DNA from 2 places in the Cutibacterium sp. KB22876 genome. Region 2 is predicted to be linked to the other one. Evidence: riboswitches for the same ligand, from Rfam matches in the RefSeq annotation. Region 2 holds a riboswitch; the other holds the start of a gene.
What was found. A riboswitch is a leader RNA that binds a small molecule or an ion and turns the genes downstream of it on or off. The one in region 2 is predicted to bind cobalamin.
Positions count from the first base shown of each region.

Region 1: another riboswitch for cobalamin. It lies ahead of cobI (precorrin-2 C(20)-methyltransferase); the one in region 2 lies ahead of AC6I1W_RS08865 (FecCD family ABC transporter permease).

Region 1 is NZ_AP040858.1:1,087,572-1,092,104, forward strand. Features, by position in the region: gene cbiB (adenosylcobinamide-phosphate synthase CbiB) at 1-125, shown strand, start outside; gene AC6I1W_RS04970 (cobyric acid synthase) at 127-1,587, shown strand; cobalamin riboswitch at 1,604-1,831, shown strand; gene cobI (precorrin-2 C(20)-methyltransferase) at 1,818-2,546, shown strand; gene cobM (precorrin-4 C(11)-methyltransferase) at 2,543-3,514, shown strand; gene cobJ (precorrin-3B C(17)-methyltransferase) at 3,511-4,533, shown strand, end outside.
Region 2 is NZ_AP040858.1:1,953,334-1,957,866, reverse strand. Features, by position in the region: gene AC6I1W_RS08870 (ABC transporter ATP-binding protein) at 1-440, opposite strand, end outside; gene AC6I1W_RS08865 (FecCD family ABC transporter permease) at 440-1,459, opposite strand; cobalamin riboswitch at 1,621-1,742, opposite strand; gene AC6I1W_RS08860 (hypothetical protein) at 2,247-3,545, shown strand; gene AC6I1W_RS08855 (hypothetical protein) at 3,603-4,169, shown strand; gene AC6I1W_RS08850 (hypothetical protein) at 4,176-4,533, shown strand, end outside.

The DNA of each region.
Region 1 (4,533 bases), 870 kb from region 2:
TCGTCACCGGGGTCACCGGGATGGCGACGGCTGCCGCCTGCCTCGGCGTAGCGGCCATCGCCCACCTCAGGTTCTACGGCGGCATCCTGCCTCGTCGTTACGACTCGAGCGCGAAGGAGAAGTGAGATGAGTGGAATCCTCGTCGCCGGAACGTCTTCTGACGCCGGGAAGTCGCTGGTCGTCACTGCCCTCTGCCGGGCCGCGTGGCGTCGCGGGATCGACGTCGTTCCTTACAAGGCCCAGAACATGTCGAACAATTCGATGGTCTGCCCCGACGGGTCCGAGATCGGCCGGGCGCAGTACCTGCAGGCCAGCGCCGCCAGGGTGACTCCGGAATCAGCCATGAATCCGGTGCTGCTCAAACCTGGCACCGATCGTCGCTCCTTCATCGTGCTGCGTGGCACGCCGGGAGGCGTGCTGGAAGCGGGACAGTACGCCACCGGACGACGTCACCTCGCGGAAGCCGCATGGGCCGCCTACGACGAGCTCTCCGCCGCCCACGACATGGTCATCTGCGAGGGTGCGGGCTCCCCGGCCGAGATCAACCTGCGTGCCGGTGACTACACGAACATGGGACTGGCAAGGGAGAAGAGCCTGCCGGTGGTGCTCGTCGGGGACATTGACCGCGGCGGGGTGCTCGCCAGCCTCTTCGGCACCTGGGCGCTGCTCGACGACGCGGACCGTTCCCTGCTGGCCGGGTACGTCATCAACAAATTCCGCGGTGATGAGTCCGTTCTCGCTCCTGGTCTGGAAGAGATCACTCGTCGCACCGGAATGCCGAGTTTTGGGGTGCTGCCCTGGGTCCCCGAGGTGTGGCTCGACGGTGAGGATGCGTTGGAGGTGGGACGCTGGCGTCACGACGGGAACTCCGTTTCCACCGACGATCTGCGGGTTGCCGTCGTCCGGCTGCCGAGAATCTCCAACGCCACCGATGTCGACGCCATGGCCGCCGAGGCCGGGGTCGACGTCCAGGTGACGACCAACCCCAACACCTGCGAACTGGCCGACGTGCTCGTCCTGCCCGGATCGCGGTCCACCGTGCGTGATCTGGAGTGGCTGAGGTCCACCGGAATCGCTGAGGTCGTGGCCCGCCGTGCCCGTCAAGGTCGCACTGTGCTGGGCATTTGTGGCGGCTACCAGATGCTCACCCGCCTCATCCTCGACCCCGAGGGTCAGGAATCGCCGACCGAGCGAACCGAGGGACTCGGGCTACTGCCGGTCGAGGTGACCTTCGGTGCCGACAAGACCCTGGCCATCCCGAGCGGATCCTGGCGGGGGATCGAGGTCGGCGGCTACGAGATCCATCACGGCCGAATGGATGTCGACCTGTCGGCGGGGGAGCCCTTCCTCGACGGAGTCCGCGTCGGAAGTGTCTGGGGGACGATGTGGCATGGTGCCTTCGAATGTGACGATTTCCGGCGCGCCTGGCTGGCCGAAGCTGCCGAGCATGCCGGATCGGCGTGGCGCCCGGTGGAGGGTGCCATCGGGTATGGGCAGCGCCGCGAGCAGATGATCGACGTGCTGGCCGACGCCGTTGAGGAGCATCTCGGTCTTGACCGTCTGTTCTCCCTGGCAGGCGGGAGCTGACCCCGGCCGTGTCGTGGTGTGGTGCCACGATGTGGGAGGATCGATACAACGACCGATCTCGAGGAAGCCGGTGTGAGTCCGGCGCGGTCCCGCCACTGTGACCATCGCCGCGGTGATGGCAGCCAGACACTCGAACGGTTCGTTGCGCACGTCATCGGGCGAGGACACCTGAGGAGGCCGTCATGAGCTATGCCCCTGTACATCCTGACCACAAGTCGGGACGAACCCTCATCGGGGTCGGAGTGGGGCCGGGTGACCCAGAGCTGGTCACCCTGAGAACCGTGCGCATCCTGCGCGAGGCTGATGTCATCCTCGTGCCCTACACCGAGGCCACCACCGACGGTCCCGGACGTGCCGAGACCATCATCACTGCCGTCGCCCCGGAGATCGTCGAGCGCATCAAGCGCATCCCCTTCTCCATGCGGGAGAGGTCTGGTGTCGGCGAGAAGCGCAGGGCCTCCTGGCAGGTATCCGCCGATGCGGCGATCACGGCCTTCGACGAAGGGGCTCGCACTGTCGCCCTGGCCACCGTCGGAGATCCGACGGTCTTCTCCACCTTCACCTACCTGCGCGCCAATGTCGAGGAGAGACTCCCCGACGTCAGCGTCGAGCTGAGCCCAGGTATCACCGCCATGCAGGCCCTGTCGGCGGCGTCCGGGCGCCCGCTGGTGGAGGGCAAGGAGGTCCTGGCCCTCGTCCCGGCCACCGTCGGGATGGAAAAACTTGGCCAGGTCCTCGACCTCGTCGACTCAGTGGCGATTTACAAGGGGGGACGCAAACTCCCAGACGTTGTCGAGCAGCTGCGGCAGCGGGATCGTCAGGCTGTCATCGGCACCGACGTCACGCTGGAGTCCGAGCAGATCGTCACCCTCGGTGAGGTCGCTGATACTCAGGCTCTGCCGTACTTCTCGACCGTCCTCACCACTCCAGAGCGCACCATCACGGGAGGAAAACTGTGAACGAACCTCAAGCTGCACGACCCACTCAGCACGCCTCTGAGAGGGTCCTGGAGGATCTGGACCACAACGCCATCGAGCCGCCTCCGGTACCGCGGCGGGAGATCCCCGAGGGAGCAGGCAAGGTCGTTTTCGTCGGTGCCGGACCGGGCGCTCCGGACCTGGTGAGCCTGCGCGGAGCCCGTGTCATCGAGACCGCTGACATCATCATCTGGGCCTCCAGCCTCGTTCACCCCGACATGGTGGCCCGTCACAAGGCGGGAGCCGAGCTCATTGACTCCGCCTCCATCCCGCTGGAGGACCTCGAGCCCCTCTACACCCGCGCTCGCGACGAGGGGCTGGTGGTGGCGAGGGTCCACACCGGTGACCCGTCCATCTATGGCGCCACCGCCGAGCAGCGCGACCTGTGTCGTCGCATCGGTATTGACTTCGAGACCATCCCGGGCATTTCGGCTTTCTCGGCCGCCGCGGCCCGGATGGACGTCGAGATCACCGTCCCAGAGGTGTCCCAGTCACTCGTCCTCACCCGACTGGAGGGCGGGCGGACCCCCATGCCCGATGGGGAGACCGTCGCCTCATTCGCCCGTCACGGTGCGACGATGGCGATCTACCTTTCGGCGGCCCGTAACAAGGCTCTTCAGGATGCCCTGCTGGAGGGAGGCTACCTGCCCGAGACTCCCTGCATCATCGGGTACGCGGTCAGCTGGCCCGAGGAAATCATGTTCCGCTGCGACCTGGCCCACCTCTCGGAGACGATGCGCAACCACAAGCTGTGGAAGCACGCCGTCGTCCTCGTCGGACCGGCCCTGGCAGAGGGTCCGATCAAGACTCGCAGCCACCTCTACCACCCCGGTTTCCGTCACGAATACCGCGGAGCTGACGCCCAGGCCCGCGCTGACCTCAAGGCCCACGGCACTCGCGGCGTCTACGACCAGAACCCCACGAACTCCGACACGAAGGACAATTCATGATTCGCGTCCACGGATATCTCGGTACCATTTCCGACTCCTTGCGCCAGGAGGCCGCCGATGCTGACCTCGTCGTCGGAGGTCAGCGTCACCTTGACGCCCTCAACGTTCCCGACGAGAAGCGTCAGAAGCTCGGCCTCATCGGCCCTGCCGTCGAGCGAGTTCAGTCCCTGCCCGACGACGCCAACGTCGTTGTCATCGCCTCCGGTGACCCGCTCTTCTTCGGTGTGGTGCGACGTATCCGCCAGGCCGGTCTCAAGGTCGAGGTCGTGACGGCCCCGACCTCCTTGCAGGCTGCTTTCGCCGCCGTGGCCTTGCCCTGGGACGACGCCCAGTTCGTCTCCTCACACTCCAAGGACATCGAGACCGCCATCCGGCTTGCCAAGATCCATCCCAAGGTGGGCGTGCTGACAGCCCCCAACCGAGGCCTGGCGGAATTGGTCGACGGGCTCGCGGGTCGCGGCAAGACCTTCGTCCTCGCTGAGAAGATCGGTGAGGAGGGCCAGCGGGTGCGTGTCCTCGACGAGGAAGCAGCCAGGGCCGTCATTGCTGACGCGGACATCCTCAGCCCCAACGTCGTGCTGGTCCTCGAGCATCATCCGGACTCCCCGGCGGCCCTGGGCATCAACCCGGAGCTGGCCGGTGACGTCAACGTCAATGCTCCCGAGGCCCCCCAGCCCGGCGCCGACACCAACCCGGACGGCTCGGACCGTGACCCGATCATCGGACAGATCATCAATTCCGACGCCGCGGCGGCCCACGCCGAGGCCATCGACCACGTGCTCAAGCGCGAGACCAAGAAGTACGTCGGACCGTCCCGCACCGGGCTGGCGGCGGCCTGGGGCGAGTGCGACCTCATCGTCTCCCACCTGGCCCTGGGTGCCACGACGCGCATCATCGCCCCGCTGCTGGAGTCCAAGAAGACCGACCCGGGTGTGGTCGTCGTCGACGAGGCCGGCCGTTTCGCCATCCCATTGGTGGGTGGCCACGTCGGTGGGGCCAACGAGCTCTCCCGCACCATC
Region 2 (4,533 bases):
CGGCGTTCCCCACCGGACAGTCGTGAGCAGGGTCGATCGGCGTAGTCGGACATGTCGACCCGGTCTAGTGATTCCATGACGATGCGATGCTCGTCCTCACCGCCGTGGTCCCACGGCCGTCCATAAGGGGTGCGACCCAGGGCGACGAGTTCACGCACGAGCAGGTCACCAGGTGGTGAGTCCTCCTGGGCGACGAAGGACACCTGGCGTGCGCGTTGTCTGGCCGAGAGACGTCGGAGGGGGACGTCGTCGAGGAACACGTCTCCGGCGGCCGGCCGGCTGATTCCGGCGATGGCACGCAGCAGGGTCGACTTGCCCGAACCGTTGAGCCCGATGATGGCCGTGACGGTACCGGGTTCGAAGTCCAGATCGACGTCTCGGACGATGGTTCGCCCCTCGACCTGCGCCGCGAGACGTCGTGTGGTCAGTCGGGTTCCCATCATGCCCCCGCGTACTGGTAGTGGCGCCGTCCCAGCAGTAGTAGGAGTACTGGGGCTCCTAGCAGACCTGTGACGATGCTCAACGAAGTCTCCTGAGGTCGGCTCGCCACCCGGGAGAGGACGTCGACCCACACGAGGAAGAGCGCACCGAACAAAGCGCTGACCGGCAGGACGACGCGATGGCGCGGTCCCACGAGGAGCCTAGTGAGGTGGGGAATGACGAGGCCCACGAATCCGATGCCGCCGGAGACCGCGACGATCGCGCTCACGAGGATGGCCTGGACGATGAAGAGGGCGACTCTCAGGCCGGTGACCGGGACCCCGAGCGAGGAGGCGAGTTCCGGGCCTGCTGCCAGCGCGTCGAGCCACCTCGATCCAATCATGAGCAACAGCAGGGTGACGAGGACCACCACCGCCGTCGGCACGAGGGTCTGCCAGGAGGCACCCGCCACGCTGCCCAACAGCCAGAAGAGGACGGACTGGGCCGATTTCGGGTCGTTGCTGTGGAAGACCAGGAAGCTCGACATCGCGCTGAAGGCCGAGGACATGACGACACCGGTGAGGACGAGCCGCAAGGGGCTCAGACCTCCCTGGGCCATGGCGATGCCGAACACGGCCGCGGTCGCGACGAGGGCACCGAGAAGGGCACCCAGGTACAGCGAGTACACGCCGAAGGCCGCCAGCGTTCCCGTGGTGATGGCGGCTGTCGCCCCGACGCTGGCCCCTGCCGAGACCCCGAGCATGTAGGGATCGGCCAACGGGTTGCGTACCAAGGTCTGCATGACGGCACCACCGACGGACAGTCCGGCCCCGGCAACGACGGCCAGCACCGTTCGTGGAAGTCGCAACCCCCACACGATCTGGTCCGCGGTGGCCTCGACGCTGCCTCCGCGCACGTGTACATCCAGGACATGCCACGCCTGTTCGACGGGCAGCCGGATCGTGCCGAAGGCCAGCGAGAGCACGACCCTCAGAGCAAGAGCAACCGCCAGGACCAGCAGTACGGGCCCGGCGGGCAACCGGCGATCCTCGTGGGCCCGCGATGACGTCGATCCGTCCGACGATTGCCGTTGCCCGCGCGAAGCGCAGGGATGGGTGTCTCGATGGCGGACGTGTGGCAAAGGAACTCCTGGCGGTTGACGCCCATCTCGCGAGGCGTACGGCGGCTGCATTCGCCGGGAGGTTTTCGGACTCGGGGTCGCGCGGCTCGTCCCCCTTCCCAGGTGTCTCCACCCAGTGGGCTCGCGGCGAGCCATCACCCACACCGCTGCGCGTCAGTCCTGGATTCGCACCAGGTTCCCTGGCCGGCGAAACGCACCGTACCACGCAGGTGGTGAATCGTCCCACTCATCCATGACCCCGCCCCGAGAATCCAAATTTCCATCCCGAGCGACATGTCCAAGAAGTGGCGGATGTCTCACTCGTACACTGTCCACATGCGAGGTCATGCAGTGATGGCGGACCCGGAAGGCGACGTGCGGATTCGGTATATATTTACGAGATGATATAAAGGCTGTCGACGGGTCCAGTGGTCTTGTTATTGCTTGGGCGTCATTGCACCGGTTCGGTGTCCGATCACATGCTCGTCATCACGGGTTCATGTCCTGTTCGCAACCGCGTCATTACTCGATATTCCAGATCGCCGCCCTTTGTGAATTGAACCTCCGCGTCGCTAGCATCGGATCGCAGATCCTCCCGGGATGGTTGCCCATACTCCTTGACAGGGGCGTGCATCGACTTCCACAGGGGCTCTGTGAAGCACGTCAATTCCTATGGATGCGAATCCGTGAGGAGTATGAAAAAGCCATGTCCTTGAAGAGACGTCCAGGGCGCAGAGTTCTCGCGGCGGCTGCCTCGGCAGTCCTCGCAGTGTCTGCCATGATGCAGGTGCCGGCGGCTCACGCCGTCATTCCACCCAAGCCGCAGGGCTATCCGATCGCGCACCTCTATGAGTCGTGCACGGATGCCTCCGCCCACGCCCAGGGATACCCCGAGTGGCATTACGGTGAGACGGGACGACGCTACCTCAGCGACGGCACGATCCAGTTCACCAACCGCACCGATCAGGTCGTGCCGTACACCGGCACGATCGAAACTGAGAGCAACCACGACATTTCGGCGACCTCGGCGGCGAAGCTCCCCTCTGGATGGAACACCACCGCCAAGTCTGACATCGGCCTCAAGATGTCCAATGGCTGGGTCGAGGGTGAGACCGTCGGTCCCGTCAAGCTCAAGCCAGGTGAGTCGATCCGCGTCGAATACGGCGTCCTCGAGAAGGACTTCGTCTCGATGTTCGTCACTTGCCGCGACGGCGTCCTGCAGAACTCCAACGGCGCTAACGTCATTCGTGGCACCGGTCCGGCCGGGCGATACGCCTTCGTCTACCTCATCCACGCCGACGGCTCCATCTCGGATCTGGCGATGCAGATCCCGTCGCGCCACGCGGGTGCCAACAGCAAGCCGATGGGATCGGACGCGTACACCGCCATGTCGGGCCCCAGCCTGGAGTCCGTGGCGAAGCCGACCGACCACGTCGTCGAGCCCGCCGTCGCTCCGCAGAAGGATCCGTCCTGGCCGGCGAAGGGTCAGACCTGCCGTGCCCGCGACATCGCGTGGTACCCCTACGACATCTCGTCGATCCAGCCCACCTACCGCAAGCCCGGCTATTCGACGGACTTCCTCAACTGGTCGAAGGCCCCCTACGACTACCACCCGGTGACCGACTTCGTCGTGGGCGCCCAGTACAACGGGTACGCCAACTGGATGGGTCGCTACGGCCGCCCGCCGGCAGGATGGCTTGGCTCGGTTGACAGCACCTACCGTGCCTATATGCCCGTCGGAACCGCCCTCGGTGCGGTACATCTGCAGCCCGGTGAGCGCGTGCGCGTCACCTATGGCACGACGATGACCCGCGTGAACTATCGCGAGATCCACTGCGGCAGGGACGGAAAGTACAGCTTGGTGTCGAACTACGGCACCGCCTCGGCGCCGAGCGGTTTCTGGGCCGAGGCCACCGTCACCTCCCGGGACGGCAGCGTTCGCAAGATCGACGTCACTCCCGACAAGTACCGCCAGCTCCCCCTGCCGACTCAGTCAGACCGCTGACCTAGCCGTCCCCGACACCACGACCACCGTCAATCCCGACCACGAAGGAGAACACTCATGATCACCCGACTTCTTGCCGTTCCCGCAGCCCTCGCCGCCTCGGCCGCTTTCACGGTCGTTCCGGCCCAGGCTGCTACCCCGGCCCAGGCCGCCAACCCCACGACGATCGGCGCCTCCTGCGCCAACATCGGTGAGACCGGCCAGACCATCACCCGGACCCGTAGCTACTTCGACGGCTCGGCCGGCACGTGGACCATCTCGAACTACAACGACGAGCCGCTGCCCATCACCCGGACCATCACCGAGACCAAGACGAAAACCTGGAACGTCTCGGCCGGGGTCGACTTCCCGATCCTCGACCTCATCCACGTCACCTTCTCGACGAGCTACACCGACAGCCAGTCCTACGAGGTCGGCGACACCGTCGGCCCGTACAACCTGGCGCCGGGCAAGACCGCGGTCCTGCGTGCCGGATGGGTCGTCTCGGACTTCCGTGGCCAGCACACCGTCTGCGGCTCCGATCACACCTGGAAGGCCAACGGTGGCGAGTTCACCGCGAGCCTTCCGAAGGAGCGTCACATCGCCATCAGCACCCGCGACAACGACCCCTCCCTCGAGGCCTGATCGCCCATGGGATTCCTGACACACCAGGTGCGTCGCGGGGTCACACTCGCGGCGGCGGCTGCCCTGTCAGTGGCCCCGTTCGCCGTCTCCGACGCCCATGCGGCCGAGTCGGCCTCCGCCAGTGACCCCACCCAGTTCGAGCTGCCGCAACGGTGGAACTCCGATTACGAGCCGGGAACCGCGTGCTCGACCCCCGGTGAGAACGGCACCTACCTGACGGCCAAGAAGCGTTGGTTCAAGCAGACCGATGCCTCCAGCGTCGCGAACAACACCGCCAATGCGGTGCCCGTCTCGACGAAGGTGAAACAGTCGCGCACCCAGACCCTCCAGGTCAGCGCAAAGGTCGCCGGTCAGGGTGACCTGG